DNA from 4 places in the Ensifer sp. LC384 genome. Region 1 is predicted to be linked to each of the others. Evidence: riboswitches for the same ligand, from Rfam matches in the RefSeq annotation. Region 1 holds a riboswitch; each other region holds the start of a gene.

Region 1 (4,419 bases):
CGGCACGTTGCTTGGGCGCTTCCCGAGGCTCGACGAGATCGCCGACTATGCCGCCTTCGTCGCCTCGGACCGAGCTGGCGCCATGACAGGGGCGATTGCCAATCTGACCTGCGGTTCGCTGGTCGACTGATGGAGACAGCCGGCGGATCTCAAAAAGTCCGCCGGCGCGCGGTCTTCAGCTGCGTGCAAAGCCCAGAATGAAGAGGGCCAGCGCACCGATCGAGGAAATCGTGCGCACATGGTTCCACCAGACCCAGTCGGTCAGGTAGCGCTGCTGCCAGATTTCGGTCGCCGCCTGCCCGGGCGTGGCCGCCGCCAGCGCATCGTTCATCGGTACGTTGAAGACGATGGTGACGATCAACACGCCGACGACGTAAACGATGCCGCCCGCTGCCAGCAGTAGGCTGCCCTCGCCTCCCCAAACAAAAGCAGCAACTGCCAGGACCAGCCCCAGAAGCGCCGTACCCATGAAGGCGCTGAGGAACAGCGGATTCTGGATCACCACGTTGATGGCGTTCATCGCCGCGATCCCCTGCTCCGCCGGAAGCCGCGACAACGCCTGCATGATGCAGACCGAGAAGATGAAGAACAGCCCGGCCATCAGGCCGGAGCCGATCGCGGCGGCAAACGCCAGAGCGGGGATCAGCGGGATCATGCGGCAATACTCCAGACACCTGTTGCAGCGGTCTCCCGGGCGTAGTCGGCGAAGTCGCGCGGTTTACGCCCAAGCACGCGCTCGACATCGGACGTCAGTTGCGAATTGCGTCCGTCGAGCACCGATGTGAAGAGATAGCGGATGAGTTCGACATAGTCATCAGGCAAACCATCGGCCCGCAACTGCGCGGTGAAGTCGGCAACCGGCACGGACTGGTAAGCGATCCGGCGGTTGGCAGCCGCGGCGATCTCGGCCACAGCCTGGGCAAAGGTCATCAGTCGCGGGCCGGTCAGTTCATAGATCTTGCCGATATGCCCGTCGTCCAGAAGTGCTGCAACCGCGACATCGGCAATGTCGTCGCTGCCGATGAAAGGCTCGGTGATCTCATCCGGCGGCAGGAAGACGGAACCGCTGCAAACGGCATCGGCCAAAAAATCCTCGCTGAAATTCTCGAAGAACCAGCTTGCCCGGATGATCGTCCAGTCGGCGCCGGAGGCCTGCAACTCGCGCTCAGCTGCTTCCGCCTCGTCCTCACCGCGCCCCGACAGAAGCACCAGCCGCTTGATGCCCGAGCGGACGGCAAGGCTCGAGAATTTGCGAATGACGTCGACGGCGCCCGGCACCGCCAGATCCGGCTGATAGCAGACGTAGATGCGCTCGACATTTTCGAGCACGGGCGCCCAGGTCGCCTCATCCGTCCAGTCGAAGGAAGGCGACGCCGAACGGGCGCCGATGCGCACGGCAACACCGCGCTCCTGAAGGCGGGCAGCGATCCGCCGCCCCGTCTTGCCCGTACCGCCCAAAACCAGTGTGAGTTTGTCAGTCATCACTTCCTCCTGAGGTTAATTCACAAATATGAGCAACTCTCACATTTGCAAATGTGATAAATCCTCGTATTTTAGGAGTCAAGTCAAAATGTGAGCATCACTCATGATTCTAGAGATAAGCCCAGCTGCGGTTCCCGCTGACGACGTGACCGCGCTGCGCCGGACGCCGAGCCAGAAACGCAGCCGCGAGCGCGTCGAGCAAATCCTTGCCTGCGCTACGGCGATCATTCAGGAGAAGGGCAGCGACGCCATGCGCATGAGCGAAGTTGCTGAAAAGGCTGGAATTTCGATCGGCTCTCTCTACCAGTACTTCCCCGACAAGGCGGCGATCGTGCGCACGCTGGCCGAGCGTTACAATGCAGTCTGCCGCGAGTGCATCGAAGCCGAGCTTGCCAAGGTGACGTCGATCGCAGAACTTCGTGACGCCTTCTCTGTGCTGTTCGACATCTATTACGATATGTTCCTGGCCGAGCCTGTGATGCGCGACATCTGGTCGGCGATGCAGGCCGACAAGGCGCTGCGCGAGATCGACCTTTCGCAAAGCCGCGCCGGCGGCCGGCTGCTTGCTGACGTCTGGGCGCGGTTTGCGCCCGACACGCCGCGTGAAACGATCGACAGCGCTGCCTTTTTGATCATGCATCTGGGCGATTGCACGATGCGGCTTGCGGTCTCCGTCGACCGGGCAGAGGGCGACCAGATCGTCGAAGCCTATAAACGCATGATCCTTCGGGATTTTGTCGCGGATGGGCCGGGCCGCGGCGCAAGTCCAATTGACATCTCCGGGGTGCGATCCTAATCATCATGGATCGATTGGTTCTCGCAACGCGAACGCGTTTCGGGAGTAAACGGGAACGTGACGGATGGACCCATGCTGGGCATTCAAATCACGGCCGACCCCGCGACTGTAGAGCGACGTGAATGCGCCGTTCCGGAGCGATCCGGAAAAAGCCACTGGAGACGAGACCGCGAGAGGGCGGCCCTTGATCTGGGAAGGCGAGGCAAATCCAGGGTGATCTCACCCGACGTCCTGAGCCAGGAAACCTGCCAGTCGATACGGGCATAGGGCCCAAACCGGGAAATATCCCGATGCCATCACGGAGGTTGTCATGGCTACATCTACAGTTTCGAGCATTCCGCTCTCCCTCAGCGATCGTCTGACCGCAGGTATCATCGCGCTCCTCATCGGCGGCTTCCTCGTCTTCGGCGCCGGCCTGGCGAACTCGGCCGTGCTGCACGATACCGCGCACGACACCCGCCACTCCTATGGCTTCCCCTGCCACTAAGCGATGTTCAGGGACGCGACATGCGTTCCGCATCGACATAGCTGCGGACAAAAACGCTTCCGGCTGCTGCATAATTCCTTCAATCGGAATCGCAGCGCCGGACGCGTTTATCTGCGTCTGATGCAGATTGAAGGTCTGCCGGGCAGAGCCGTTCGCATATTTGCCAAGGGGACACGGCGCTGCCTGCCAAGTGCATGGCGCGCCGCTATCGAGGGATATCGAAAATGATTGTCAGAACGCTTCTGGCCGCGATCGTGGCTGGATTGATTGCCGGTGTCTTCATGACCGGCGCCCAGGAACTGCGCGTCGTGCCGCTGATCCTGCATGCGGAAGAATTCGAAGGTGAGGCACCGGCCGCCGGTGAGCAGCCCGCCGCCGCACAGCCGGGAACGGCCGAGCCGGCAGCTGCCGGCCACGACCAGCATTCGTCGCTGAAGGCGGTTTCGCCGCTTGGTGCGCTGCTCGACGCATTGTCGCCGATCACGCCCGCCTACGCCCATGAGGGCGAACACGAGGAAGGCGGCATCATGTTCGGCATGAGCCGCTTCTCCGGCACGCTGATCGCCAATCTGGTGACCGGCTCCGGCTTCGCGCTGCTGCTCGCCGGCGTCAGCCTCGTCATCGGTTACCCGATCACGCTCAGGAACGGCGCACTCTGGGGCGCCTGCGGCTGGCTAGCCGTACACATGCTGCCGGCAATCGGCCTGCCGCCGGAACTGCCGGGCTTCCCGGCCGCCGAACTAGGAGACCGTCAGGTCTGGTGGGGTGCGACCGTGCTGCTGTCGGCAGCCGGCCTCTATCTGCTGGTGCTGCGGCAAGAGATCGTCGCCAAGATCATCGGCCTCGTGCTGGTCGCGGCACCGCATGTCTATGGCGCGCCGCAACCGTCGGACATCTCCAGCAATGTGCCGGCCGTGCTCGGCGCCGAATTCGCCGTGGCGGCCCTTGCCACCACGCTTGCCTTCTGGATCGTTCTCGGCGTCGTGTCGGGCTTCATCAACGATCGTTTCGCCAAGGCGTAACAGACAAGCCCTGCCGGCCAAAGGTTGGCAGGACCTACAGCGCCGCGCGTCTATTTAGACGCGCAAAGGTCGCTGTAACACTTTGAGTTGCGCATAATTTTGTCCTTAAATCGATTCCGATTTAAGGAATTATGCAGTAGCGTCGAGAACAGAGCCCCTGATATCATCGATGTCAGGGGCTCTGTCGTTGAACGCCTCAGCGGAGCTGCGATGCCAGCAGATGCGCTTGCAATCGCGCGCGGCGGTCGTCCGGCGCCAGCAGCACGCAACTGTCGCAGAAGCTGCCGCCTTCGGTTCGATAATAGAGACAACAGCCGCCGCGCAGGCGATAGATGCGCGACAGCGCTCGATGGGCGGCACTCTCGCCGATCTCGACCGCGATGTTCTCGTAACAGAGCTTGTCGGAAAACAGCGGCGTGCCTTCACGCTTGACGATCGCCAGCGCCCTGGACATCGCGGTCACCTCGTCGCCGAGCGCGCGGCCGATCTCCAGGAAACCGCCCGCAAGCGAATCCGCTGCAAGTCGCCATTGCGCGCCCGAGGACAGGCCCGTGCGACGCTTCAGCGTGGCGATGATCGGCGCCACATGCGCAGCAAAGGTTTCACCGAAGACGTCCGCATTCGCTAGGGCG
Region 2 (4,419 bases), on a different contig from region 1:
TCAGAAAGGTCGAGACCGCCATGGCAATGCCATGGTCGTGCAATGTCGTCGCCACATCCATCGCCTGGACGTCGAAGATCAGTTCGGTGCCGTTGCTTGCCGGCGGCTCCACGCCGGTTTCGGTCATCCAGCGCCGCCACCAGCTGGCGTTGCCGAAGCGCCTCACCCTGAGAACGTCGGAGGGATCCTTCAGCTGATGCTTTTCCAGGAACGTCGGCGTGCAGACGGGCATGTATTCGATCGGGAAAAGAGGAAACACGTCATTGCCCGACCAGTCACCGTTGCCGCTGCGCACCACGAGATCGATCGCATCGCGCTTGAAGTCGATCAGCTCCGTGGACATGTGCACGCGAATGCTGATGTTTGGATGGGCTGTCTGAAACGAGGCGAGCCTGGAACCAAGCCAACTTGAGACGACGGTCGGAAGCACCGAGATGTGCAGGTGATGTTCGGTCTTGTCGGCAATCTCGGAGAAGGCCGTACCCAACAGGTCGAGCGCCTCGGTCACCTTCGGCGCAAGCTGCCGTCCGGCAGCCGTCAACCGCACTTCCCGCGGCAGACGGACAAAGAGCGGCGTGCCGGTGCGATCCTCCAGCAGGCGGATCTGGTAGCTGACGGCGGCTTGCGTCATGCCGAGCTCCTGCGCCGCGCGGGTGAAACTCAGGTGCCTGGCTGCGGCCTCAAAGGCGCGCACCGCACTCATGGGGGGAATCTTGCTCATGCGCTGAGATAAGCATTCTTTATGGCAGCATGCGAGAAATCGCTTTGCGCGAAACCATCAAAATCTTCAATTTTCTCGCGAACAAATCACCGCAGAAATGAAGGGGTTAGCAATGCTTAGCGCACTGCGATTGATCATCCGCCATGTCCTGAGCGCGGCCAGGAATGCTGCCGACGCCACGACAACCATCGATGCATTCAGCGAGTTCCAGCTGAGAGATATCGGTCTCACGCGCGACAATGAGGGTATCCGGGCACGTGCCGGCGACATTGCCGTTCCCTGGCAGCGCGCACCGGGTTCTGATCCGGGCAGCGCGTCCTCGTCTCGCGGACCAGATCACGACGTCGCGCCGCATCCCGCCGCCTCAAGCCTCGCAGGCTTACGGGAGAAGCAAAATACAGACATAAGCACTTCCTTGTGCGATTGATCTTGCCGCTTTTGCGGCGGCACTGTCGAAGACGATTATGCCTGCAACCTATTTCGGCCCAATCGGCGACAACATACCGACGGCGCGGCCGGCCGCCTGGCTGCATGTCGATCTGGTGCGGGCGCCGTCGTTTACTCGCCGTTATCCACACCCGAGAAAATATTGTCCACGCTGACGGACTGCTGCGGCATCGAACCTATTGACGCGATTTTCACAACATATACTATATCTAGTGTTCGAGGTTCTTCCGATTCGCAAGGATTGGGAGCGAAGATGGGAATACGGTGCGTCGTAGCGATCTCGCTTGGCTAAGCCGTGGCTGCCCCCGCAACTGTAAACGGCGAGCGACTGTCCAGCATTCGGCCACTGAAGCATGAAGCTTCGGGAAGGCCAGGACAGAAGCACCGACCCGTGAGCCAGGAGACCTGCCTCGATCGATAAACGTCCACGGGCGGGGTGTCCGGAGGGGTCAGAGGTGTAATTGAGGCAGGATGAACCCTGCCTGATTGTCTCGACGTCTCCCCGGAAGCGCCGTCTTCAACTTCGGGGTGACGTCATGTCCGCGTCATCGAATTCCTGTCATTCGCCAATGAAGAGGCGCGGGAACCCGCGCATCTGACAAAGAACTGCGCTGCTCGTTTCGATCCGAGCAGGCCGCAATCATGCCAGCCCCAGCATTTCGCCGGATCGCTTCTGCGTATCCGCATGCCTTTTCATGCCCAGCTCCAGCCGACCAAACGAGGAAGAAATGAACGTCACCGTCTACAGCAAGCCCGCCTGCGTCCAGTGCACCGCAACCTATCGCGCGCTTGACCGTCAGGGCGTCAACTACGAGGTGATCGACATCTCGATCGATGAGGACGCGCTCGAGACGGTCAAGGGCCTTGGCTACATGCAGCTTCCCGTCGTCGTCGCCGGTCCGGACCATTGGGCCGGCTTCCGCCCCGACAAGATCAGCACGCTTTCCTAAAGCGAGGCGCGTCGCGATGGGGCTGATCGTCTATTTTTCCAGCCGTTCGGAAAACACCCATCGCTTCGTCGGCAAGCTTGGCCTGCGTGCCAGACGCATTCCCGTCAGCACGGCCAATGCGCCGCTCGACGTCAGGGAATCCTATGTGCTCGTCGTGCCGACCTATTGCGGCGACGACGGCAGGGGGGCCGTGCCCAAACAGGTGATCCGCTTCCTCAACGATGCGGACAATCGCTCCCACATCCGCGGCGTGATTGCCGCGGGCAACTGCAATTTCGGCGCGACCTACGGGATCGCCGGCGACGTGATCGCGGCCAAGTGCCAGGTGCCCTATCTCTACCGGTTCGAACTCTTGGGCACCGATGAGGACGTCGCCAATGTCAAAAACGGGATGGAACGATTTTGGACGTCTCAACACTCGAACGCCCCTTGAAGGCGACGGAAGCGGCGCTCGATTACCACGCGCTGAACGCGATGCTGAACCTCTACGACGAGGACGGCAGGATACAGCTCGACAAGGACCGGCTGGCGGCAAAGCAGTACTTCCTGCAGCACGTCAACCAGAACACCGTGTTCTTCCATAACCTGCGCGAAAAACTCGACTACCTCGTGGTCGAAGGCTACTACGAGCAGGAGGTTCTCGATCAGTATTCGTTCAACTTCGTGCGCGACCTGTTCGATCACGCCTATGCCAGGAAGTTCCGTTTCCCGACCTTCCTCGGCGCCTTCAAATATTACACCAGCTACACGCTGAAGACCTTCGACGGAAAGCGCTATCTCGAGCGCTACGAAGACCGCATCTGCATGGTGGCGCTGACGCTGGCGCGTGGCGACGAGGCCTTAGCGCGCGACATGGTCGACGAGATCATTTCCGGCCGCTTCCAGCCGGCGACCCCGACCTTCCTCAATGCCGGCAAGAAGCAGCGCGGCGAGCTCGTCTCCTGCTTTCTGCTGAGGGTCGAGGACAACATGGAGTCGATCGCGCGCGGCATCAATTCGGCGCTGCAGCTGTCGAAGCGCGGCGGCGGCGTGGCGCTGTCGCTCACCAACATCCGCGAGGCGGGTGCGCCGATCAAGCAGATCGAGAACCAGTCGTCGGGCATCATTCCAGTGATGAAGCTGCTGGAGGATAGTTTCTCCTATGCCAACCAGCTCGGCGCCCGCCAGGGAGCGGGTGCCGTCTACCTCAACGCCCACCACCCCGACATCATGCGCTTCCTCGACACCAAGCGGGAGAATGCCGACGAAAAGATCCGCATCAAGACGCTGTCGCTCGGCGTCGTCGTTCCCGATATCACCTTCGAACTCGCCAGGAACAACGGGGATATGTACCTGTTCTCGCCCTATGACGTGGAGCGCGTCTATGGCGTTGCCTTCACCGACATCTCGGTCACCGAAAAATACCGGGAAATGGTCGCCGACAGCCGCATCCGCAAGAGGAAGATCAGGGCACGCGAGTTCTTCCAGGTGCTGGCCGAGATCCAGTTCGAGTCGGGCTATCCCTACATCATGTTCGAAGACACGGTGAACCGCGCCAACCCGATCGCCGGCCGCATCACCATGAGCAACCTGTGCTCGGAAATCCTGCAGGTCAGCGAAGCCAGCACCTACAACGACGACCTGTCCTACAAGCACATAGGCAAGGACATTTCCTGCAACCTCGGCTCGCTGAACATCGCCGCGGCGATGGACAGCGCCGATTTCGGCAAGACGATCGAGACCTCGATCCGCGCGCTGACGGCGGTGTCCGACATGAGCCACATCGCCGCGGTCCCCTCTATCGAGAAGGGCAATGACGACAGCCACGCGATCGGCCTCGGCCAGATGAACCTGCATGGCTATCTCGCCCGGGAACGTATCTTCTACGGCTCGGAAGAAGGCATCGATTTCACCAATATCTACTTCTACACTGTGACCTACCACGCGCTGCGCGCTTCGAACCGCATCGCGATCGAACGCGGCGAGAGCTTCAAGGGCTTTGAAAACTCGAAATATGCTTCTGGCGAATATTTCGACAAGTACACCGAACAGGAATGGAAGCCGGCAACCGAGCGGGTGCGCGAACTGTTTGAAACCGCCGGTGTCCACATTCCGACGCAGGAGGACTGGCTGGAACTCAAGCAGGCCGTGACGACCTCGGGCCTCTATAATCAGAACCTTCAGGCCGTGCCGCCGACCGGCTCGATCTCCTACATCAACCACTCGACATCCTCGATCCATCCGATCGTCTCGAAGATCGAGATCCGCAAGGAAGGCAAGATCGGCCGCGTCTATTACCCGGCCCCTTATCTCACCAACGAC
Region 3 (4,419 bases), on a different contig from region 1:
GAGAAGCGCGCCGGTCGGCGCGCGTCCGGCTGGTCGCTCAGCTTACATCGCCTGCCCGTGAAAGGCCTCGGCAAGCCGCGCAATGGCGTCGATGTTGCGCGGCCCCGGCGTCGCCTCGACATAGTCGAGCACGACGAAGCGGTCGTTCTTGACGGCATCGATGTTCCTAAAGGCGGGATTGCTCTTCATGAAGGCGATCTTCTGCTCGGCGGTCACCTCGCCATAGTTGACGATCACCACCACCTCGGGGTTCTTGTCGATCACCGGCTCCCAGGAAATCTCGGTCCAGCTTTTCTCCACGTCGTCCATGACGTTGACGCCGCCAGCCGCCTCGATCATCGCCGTCGGGATGCCGAAACGGCCCGATGTAAACGGCTTCTCCTCACCGGAATCATAGACGAAGACGCGCGTCGGACGCTCGATGACACCAATGCCGGTGACGATCCTGTCGAGATCGGCGCGATAGCCGTCGACAAGCGCCTGGGCCCGATCCTCGACACCGAAGATGCGGCCGAGATTGAGGAGATCGACGAACATGTCGTCCATCGTCGGCTTGCCCTTGGCCATGACGTGGATGCAGGATTCGGTCAGCTCATAGACGTTGATCTTGAAGGGTTCGAGCGTTTCCGGCGTCACCTCGCCGCCGACCTTCATGCCGTAGTTCCAGCCGGCAAAGTAGAAATCGGCGTCGGCATTGAGCAGCACCTCCTTGGTCGGGTATTTCTCCGAAAGCTCCGGCAGGGCCTTGACGCCTTCGCGCAGCTTTTCGTCCAGCGTCTTCCAGCCGGAAACGCCGGTATAGCCGACCATGCGATCCTGCAGCTTCAGGGCCAGCATCATTTCGGTGAGATTGACGTCGTTGGAGACGGCCCGCTTGGGGGCGGCATCGAAGGTCACCTCGCGGTTGCAGCTCTTGACGGTGACGGGAAAGGCAAGCGCCGGCGTCGCGGCAAGCGTCAGGAGCAGAAGGGCGGAGCTGGCGAATAAGGTCTTCATGATGACATCGATCCCTGTCGAGCGAGTGAAAAGGAAAAGCGCGCGCCGCTGGTAACGGCGTTGCTGTGGGCAGTGGCAGTAACGCCGAAGGCGGCGGAAAGCGCCTGCGGGTTGAGCACGTCTTCGGGCGGGCCGAAGGCCGTCATGCGGCCCTCCGTCAGGATCGCCACGTCGGTGGCAAATTCGGCGGCCAGGTTGATGTCGTGCAGCGTGGTGACGATCGTCAGCTGCAGCGTCTGCAACAGGTCGAGAATTTCGAGCTGGTGGCGGATGTCGAGATGGTTGGTCGGCTCGTCCAGGATGATGATGCGCGGCTGCTGGGCGAGCGCCCGGGCGATCAGCACCCGCTGCTTCTCGCCGCCCGAAAGCGTGGAGAATTGCCGTCCGGCAAGGTGGGTGAGATCGAGATGCTCGAGCGCATGTGCCACCGTCTCGCGATCCTTCGCTGTCCAACCGCTCATGCCTTCACGCCGGGGAATGCGCCCCATCATCACCACGTCGCGCACGCTGAAGGGAAAATCGCTCGGCATCTCCTGCAGCACGACGGCAATGATCTTGGCCGCCTCGCGCGCCGTCATCGCCCAGATGTCGACGCCATCGACCTCGATCGTGCCCGCTATCGGCTGGGCCGAGCGATAGAGGCAGCGCAGCAGCGACGTCTTGCCGGCACCGTTCGGGCCGAGGATGGCAAGGCGGCTGCCGGGCGCAATGGCAAAGTCGACCTCGCGGACCAGCCGCAGCTCCGGGCGCGGGCCCCAATCCAAGGCGCGGACCCGAAGGCCGGCCCCTGTCGCGGCGCAGCTCATCGGTTCATCCCTCTCCGCGCCATCATTGGAAATGCCCGCCGATGTCTTCGGAGACCAGCAGCGCTGCCGGAATGCGCGCCAGCGTCTTGCCGTTGAGCCCGCGCGGCCGCTCGGCCGCCCGCGTCATGCCGTCGCCTCGCCCGGCATAGGTCGTGGCGAAGGAAACGAGATCGTCGATATCCTCCTCGGGCGCGATATCGCCGAAAAGGTAGGTCGCCTTTCCCGTTGCCTGGAAGGCGATGGTGCAAGGCCTTGTGCAGGCGGCCATGCAGACCGTTCCAGCGATGGAAAAATCCTGGTCGAGCGGCTCGCCGAGCGCCGCAATGCTGCGGTTCAGCCGCTGGATCAGATCCGCGCCCGGCCGGCAGGGGCCGCCGGTGAAACGGCAATCGGTGCAGACCGTTATCTTGTGCTGTCGGGATGCCGGATTGGCCATATCTCTTCTCCGCCGGATTGGTCCGGAGAGAATGTGGCAAAGCGGTCTGATGACGGATGGCCGTCGCGCAAAAACCAGTTCTTTTCCATCGGAACACCCCGTCCGTTGTGGTTGATCGGTTCGATGGCAGGTCTCCTGGCTCGCGGGTCGCCGCGCATCCACGTCTTCCCGGCTGATCGCCAGTGACATGGTGTGAATGCGCTTTCCGCTCACAGTTGCGGGGGCAGCCACGGTTTCGGCCCCATTCGGGTCGTCCGTTCCGTGTTCCCTTTTCAGCCGCTTCCGCATTGTCGCGGTCGCAGCACCATCAAAGCCTTCGTCGCACACTTCGGCGGAGGTGACAACCGCCGGAACGGATCGGCCAAGGCATATCAACATGCGGCATATCTTCATGTGCATTTAGTTATGTAATATCATAACATAACGCAAGCCGAAAATGAGCTTGCCGAGCACCGACCTTTAGGAGCCCATCATAGTGCACCGAAGAACCACGGAAGCCTGCGGCCGGTTTCCAATGACCGCAAGCGACAGCCCGTAACGTCATCCGTTACTGTTACGTACTTGAAGACAAGCACAATCAGTGATGTGCTTTCAAAATAAGTGATTGCGTCCTTCAGTAAGGCAATCCACGCCGGCATTGTCTCCATTTCGCTCGTCGACGACAGCAGTTCTCGCGCGACGCAGTATCCAACCTGTCCGTGTAAATCCCGGATGCGAGTAGTGGTAACCAAGCTTTCTGAAAGGGATGACGGTGAACCCAATAGATTTTTTCGTTGAGACGCTTCGAAACTATCCTCCCGTGGCCGTCTTTCTTGCCCTCGGCATTGGTTTCCTGATCGGTCCGATCAAGGTCGCCGGGTTCAACCTTGGAAATGTCACCGCCACGCTTCTGGCGGGTGTCGTCATCGGGCAATTGGGGATCCAGGTTTCCGGCGACCTGAAGTCGACGCTGTTCCTTCTGTTCCTGTTTGCCGTCGGCTACGGCGTCGGCCCCCAATTCGTTCGCGGCCTGAGCACGGACGGCCCCAAGCAGATCCTCTTCGCCCTATCGGTATTGGTGCTGTGCCTGATCGTCCCGTATCTGTGCGCGCTCATCGCCGGGCTGCCGCTCGGCTATGGCGCCGGCATGTATGCAGGCTCTCAGACGATTTCGGCGGCCATCGGCGTTGCCAGCGATCAGATCAACGCGATGGGCTTAAGCGCCGAACAAGCCAAGACCTACACCGATCAGATCCCGATTGCCTATGCGGTGACCTATATCTGGGGCACCATCGGCTCGGCGATCATCCTGGCGCAGCTCGGCCCCAAGCTTCTCGGCATCGATCTTCCTGCCGCCTGCAAGGAATATGAGGCGAAGCTCGGCGGCGGATCCGAGAGCGGCGAACCCGGGATCACGCGCGCCTACCACGATTTCAGCCTCAGGGCCTATCGCGTCGACGAGGCGAGCGGGCTCACCGGAACGCCGGTCAAGAACCTGCTTCCCGGCATCCGCGTCTTCGTCGAACGGTTGCGGCGCGGCGGCCAGATCATCGAAGCGGACGGCAACACCGTGCTGCAGCCCGGCGACGTTGTCGCCTTTTCCGGCAGACGCGCCCTGCTCGTCGAGAACCTGGATACCAAGCTGCTTGAGGTCGAGGACAAGGAACTGCTGAACGCCGAAGCCGAGGTCGTGGACGTCTACGTGACCAGCAAGGCGCTCGCCGGCAGGACGCTCGCCGACGTCAGCACCGAAGATTGGGCGCGCGGCGTCTATGCCCGCAAGATCATGCGCTCGCTGGTCGAGATCCCGGTCCTGCCCGGCACGACCGTCGAACGCGGCGATATCGTCACCCTCGGCGGCGCCAGGAGACACGTCGAAGCCGCGATCAAGGCACTCGGCTTTGCCGATCGCCCGGTCGAAACGACCGACATTGCCTTCCTCGGCTGGGGGCTTTTCATCGGCGCCATGATCGGCGCCCTGACGCTGACGATCGGCGGCATACCGATCGGCATGTCCACCTCGGGCGGCGCGCTTCTCGCCGGCCTTGTGCTCGGATGGCTTCGCACCACCTACCCTGCCTTCGGCCGAATCCCGTCTCCGGCGCTCTGGCTGTTGAACACTCTGGGCTTGAACATCTTCATTGCCGTCGTGGGCATCGGCGCCGGCCCGGGCTTTGTCGCGGGACTGCAGGAGGTCGGCAT
Region 4 (4,419 bases), on a different contig from region 1:
TCCGGCGCTCTCGGGCCTCGAGACGGCAAGGCCCGTCAATTTTTCGATTTCGCAGACGTCGAGACCGCCCGGACGCAGCAGATGCAGCGCCCCGTCCTCAACCTTGATGATCGTCGATTCAAGGCCGATCTCCGCCGAGCCGGCGTCGAGAATGAGCTTGAGGCGTGGGCCGAGATCGGCGTCAACATGGGCAGCACTGGTCGGGCTGATCTTGCCCGAGGTATTGGCACTGGGGGCCGCGAGCGGGCGGCCGAAACGGGCGATCACCCGACGGGAGAAACCGTCCGGCATGCGGATGCCGAGCGTGTCGAGGCCGGCCGAGGCGAGCGCATGCACGGAGCTTGCAGCGCGCTGGGGCAGGATCAATGTCAGCGGTCCAGGCCAGAAGGCTTCGGCCAGGCGCCGGGACAATGGGTCGAATGTCACATGGGCTTCGGCCATCGCAATATCGGACACGTGCGATATCAGCGGGTTGAAGCGCGGACGCCCTTTCATTTCATAGATGCGGCTGATCGCATCCGGATTGGTGGCATCCGCTGCCAGGCCGTAGACCGTCTCGGTGGGGATAGCGACGGGCTGGCCTTCGGCAAGCACGGTGCAGGCACGCTCGATCGCCCGTTCCGGCTCGGTCCGTGTATCGATGATTTCGGCCATGTCGCTTCCGTTTCCCTTTCCGAGGCTTCCTTAAAGGAGCCACGTCGAAAACAGAACGATTTTCTTCAAGGGATGCGGGTCGGCTGTTCAAAGACTGCGGATGATGCGCCTCAGTGCCTCGTCGCGTGCGCCAAGCATCAGGACATTCTTGAGCGCAACCTTCGGGTCGTCGGTGCGAAAGATCAACCCGTTGTCGCGGACGCTGCGATTGATGGTCATCTGACCCTCCTGCGCATCGGGTTCAATGGCGACGGCGAAATACATCCGGGAATAGCCGGTCTGGATGCGTTCGAAGAAGTGTTTTTCGTCGCCGAGGTCGCAGAAGAAGTTGGCAAAATAGAACGACCAGGTGACGTCCTTGGATTGGGCGAGATGCGTCCTGGCCGCCGTCACGTGGCAATATCCCAGATGCGGCCGGCCGGCGAGCGTGCGGTGGAAGATCATCTTCGGAAACTGGATCGAGGTATGGAAGCCGTTGATCCGCTTGTGCGTCGTTTCGCCAGCGGTCGTCAGCTTGTGGCCGGTGCGCTCGGCAACCTCGTCATAGCTCAGATAACGCCGTTCGCGCTGCGACCATTGGCGTCGATCGATCCGGCCGGTGCGCAGGAATTCCGTATGGGCCGCCACTTTCGGAGCGATCGTGGGCAGCTTCTCGGCTGCGGCGTCGTAGTATTTGAGCTTTGCCATGAACTTCAATGCGCTGTTTGCCGGTTCGGCCGGTTTCTCCGTCAGGCGACGCTAATGCATTATGGTTAATGGAAGATTTCACGCACGTGCGGGGATCCGCCTCAGCGAAACGAGAAGGCATGTCGCAAACTGGCGAAGGTCACGCGCTTTCACGCAAGCCTTGCCGGAAAAAGCGACAATTGCCCAATCCTTGATCTATCCCATTGTTTACAATGAAAAATGATCAAGCATGAGGCGTTTCGGACACTCGATGGGCGGTGTCGTCTTTCTGGAATCGGATGTCGTTAATCGGCAGTTGCGACGGCGGGCTCCGCGATTAGATATCCCTACTCAAGGTGCCGCCTTTTAGGGAGGGCGGAGAATTGGGAAGCCGGTCAAATCCCGGCGCTGCCCCCGCAACGGTGGTGGAGCGAAAGCCTCGGCACAAAGCCACTGGACGGTATCGTCCGGGAAGGCGCCGGGCTGGTCCTTGCGGACGGCTCCTGAGCCCGGAAACCAGCCTTGACGCGAATAGACCGTAACGGGTTGCGGCGGGCAGCCGGATCGGAGCCGTGATCGCACAGGCAATGCGCCTGCGCGGGTTCCAGTCCTGCCTCTCCGAAACAAGGCGAACGAGGACAGGACATGGACATCAAGGGCGATATGCTCCGCAAGCTGAAGGGTCGACGCGACGGCTACAGCCTCGACCGGGCCTTCTACATAGACCCCGACTACTACAGGCAGGATCTCGAAAGCATCTGGTACAAGGACTGGCTGTTCATCGGCCATGACTGCGAGATCCCACGCGCCGGCAACTATTTCACCGTCCAGGTCGGCGACTATCCCGTCGTTATCGTCCGTGACCGGCAGGGTACGATCCGCGCTTTGCACAACTCCTGCCGCCATCGCGGCTCTCGCGTCTGCTCGCAGCACAAGGGCTCCTCGGCCAAGCTCGTCTGTCCCTATCACCAGTGGACCTACGAGCTTGATGGTACGCTGCTCTTCGCCCGTCAGATGGGTGAGGATTTCGACAAGGCCGCCCACGGCCTGAAGCCGATCCACTGCGAGACGGTCGGCGGCTACATCTTCATCAATCTGTCCGAACAGCCGATGGATTTCGCCCCGTTCCGCGACATGGTCGCGCCCTATCTCGCCCCGCATCGTCTCGGCGAAACCAAGGTCGCCTTCGAAAGCACGATCATCGAGAAGGGCAACTGGAAGCTCGTCTGGGAAAACAACCGCGAGTGCTACCATTGCGCCGCAAATCATCCCGAACTCTGCCGCACCTATCCTGAAGCGCCGACGGCGACCGGTGTGCAGGGCGCCAAGGATGATCCGGTCATTGCCGCGCACTGGGCGAAGTGCGAAGCGGCCGGTCTGCCGAGCGAGTTCCGCATGTCGGATACCGGCCAGTTCCGCTCGGCGCGCATGCCCTTGATCGATGATGCCGAGAGCTACACCCTGTCCGGTGCCCGCGCCGTGCGGCGGCAGCTGTCTGCAGACGTCAGCCAGAAGCATATCGGCACGCTCCTGCTCTTCCATTATCCGTCGACCTGGAACCATGTGCTGGCCGACCATGCCATTACCTTCCGCGTCCTGCCGCTCGGGCCCGAGCTGACGCAGGTGACGACGAAGTGGCTGGTCAACAAGGACGCCGTCGAAGGTGTCGACTACAATCTCGAGGAACTGACGCATGTCTGGACCGAGACCAACGACCAGGACCGGCAGATCGTCGAGGAGAACGCCTTCGGCATCCGTTCTCCGGCCTACCAGCCCGGCCCCTATTCGCCCGATCACGAAGGCGGCGTGATGCAGTTCGTCGAGTGGTACTGCAAGTTCATGGAACAGCGCCTGCAGGGCGCCGCTGCACCGCTCTTCCGGGTCGCCTGACATGCAGATGGCATCCTCGTTTCATCACTTCGATGAGCTTCATGTCTGGATCGACAGGCAGCATATGCTCGAATGCACATCGGCGGTCGTCGAGACCGCCGATGTGATGACCTTTACCTTCCGGCCCGAGAAGCCGGCCTGGTTCCGCTATCTGCCCGGGCAGTTCGTCACGCTCGAACTACCGGTCGCTGGCGACGATCCGGTGATGCGGACCTACACCCTGTCGTCGACGCCCTCCCGGCCGCTGTCGATCGCTGTCACCGTCAAGGCACAGGCTGACAGCATCGGCACGCGCTGGATGTTTGATCATCTGAAGCCCGGCATGCGGCTGAAAGCCTTCGGCCCGCTCGGCGATTTCAGCTTCGTGCGGCATCCCGGCGAAAAATATCTCTTCATATCGGCGGGTTCCGGCGTCACGCCGATGATGTCGATGACGCGGTGGATGGCGGACTGCATTCCCGAGACCGACGTCACCTTCATTTCCTGCGCCCGACGGCCGGACGATCTTCTGTTTCGCTCGGAGCTCGAAGTGCTGGCGCGCCAGATGTCCGGCCTGAACCTCGGATTTGTGGTCGAGGGGCATGAGGCCCGGCACGGATGGCACGGGCTGCGCGGTCGCATCGACGGCGCCAAGCTGCCGCTGCTTGCGCCCGATTTCATGGAGCGTACGGTTTTCTGCTGCGGTCCGGAACCGTTCATGCGCGGCGTGCGCGAGCTCTTGAAGGCGGCCGGCTTCGACATGAGCCGCTACCACGAGGAAAGCTTCCAGCCGGCCGCAGCACCGGCAGCCGAGGAGATCGCAGTCAGGGCAGGGGCGGCAGCCGACGCCGACGCGCAAGGTGCCAAGGTGGTCTTCACCATGAGCGGCAAGGAGATCGAGGCCAGGCCCGGCCAGACCATCCTGCAGGCGGCGCGGGCCAATGGCGTCAGGATCGGTGCGGCCTGCGAAGGCGGCATCTGCGGAACCTGCCGGGTGATGAAGGTCGCCGGCGAGGTCGAGATGAACCACAATGGCGGCATTCTCGACGACGAAATCGACGAGGGCTACATCCTTGCCTGCTGCTCCCGGCCGCTCGGAGACGTGCAGATCGAAGCCTGACAGTGGTGACGGTCGCGGGGGGCGTATTCCCCGCGGCCGGCCCATCAGCGGCTGGCCGCCAGCCGCACCGCGCGGTCGTGTCGGCCGAAATCGATCGATCCGGTCGCCAT

Evidence for each region. A riboswitch is a leader RNA that binds a small molecule or an ion and turns the genes downstream of it on or off. The one in region 1 is predicted to bind cobalamin.
Region 2: linked by a shared signal. The riboswitch ahead of nrdH (glutaredoxin-like protein NrdH) and the one ahead of BC363_RS01870 (CbtB-domain containing protein) in region 1 are both predicted to bind cobalamin.
Region 3: linked by a shared signal. The riboswitch ahead of BC363_RS11655 (DUF1636 domain-containing protein) and the one ahead of BC363_RS01870 (CbtB-domain containing protein) in region 1 are both predicted to bind cobalamin.
Region 4: linked by a shared signal. The riboswitch ahead of BC363_RS29535 (aromatic ring-hydroxylating dioxygenase subunit alpha) and the one ahead of BC363_RS01870 (CbtB-domain containing protein) in region 1 are both predicted to bind cobalamin.

Annotation. Positions count from the first base shown of each region.
Region 1 is NZ_MBST01000001.1:389,917-394,335, forward strand. It holds gene BC363_RS01850 (SDR family oxidoreductase) at 1-130, shown strand, start outside; gene BC363_RS01855 (anthrone oxygenase family protein) at 176-655, opposite strand; gene BC363_RS01860 (NAD(P)H-binding protein) at 652-1,482, opposite strand; gene BC363_RS01865 (TetR/AcrR family transcriptional regulator) at 1,586-2,278, shown strand; cobalamin riboswitch at 2,277-2,546, shown strand; gene BC363_RS01870 (CbtB-domain containing protein) at 2,589-2,765, shown strand; gene BC363_RS01875 (CbtA family protein) at 2,990-3,787, shown strand; gene BC363_RS01880 ((2Fe-2S)-binding protein) at 3,984-4,419, opposite strand, start outside.
Region 2 is NZ_MBST01000002.1:181,873-186,291, reverse strand. It holds gene BC363_RS04055 (LysR substrate-binding domain-containing protein) at 1-703, opposite strand, end outside; cobalamin riboswitch at 1,371-1,596, shown strand; gene nrdH (glutaredoxin-like protein NrdH) at 1,897-2,118, shown strand; gene nrdI (class Ib ribonucleoside-diphosphate reductase assembly flavoprotein NrdI) at 2,135-2,551, shown strand; gene nrdE (class 1b ribonucleoside-diphosphate reductase subunit alpha) at 2,521-4,419, shown strand, end outside.
Region 3 is NZ_MBST01000011.1:99,862-104,280, forward strand. It holds gene BC363_RS11645 (ABC transporter substrate-binding protein) at 43-996, opposite strand; gene BC363_RS11650 (ABC transporter ATP-binding protein) at 993-1,802, opposite strand; gene BC363_RS11655 (DUF1636 domain-containing protein) at 1,825-2,238, opposite strand; cobalamin riboswitch at 2,346-2,562, opposite strand; gene aspT (aspartate-alanine antiporter) at 2,984-4,419, shown strand, end outside.
Region 4 is NZ_MBST01000067.1:60,408-64,826, reverse strand. It holds gene BC363_RS29545 (L-threonylcarbamoyladenylate synthase) at 1-654, opposite strand, end outside; gene BC363_RS29540 (DUF6656 family protein) at 742-1,341, opposite strand; cobalamin riboswitch at 1,658-1,860, shown strand; gene BC363_RS29535 (aromatic ring-hydroxylating dioxygenase subunit alpha) at 1,966-3,210, shown strand; gene BC363_RS29530 (hybrid-cluster NAD(P)-dependent oxidoreductase) at 3,212-4,309, shown strand; gene BC363_RS29525 (GH25 family lysozyme) at 4,354-4,419, opposite strand, start outside.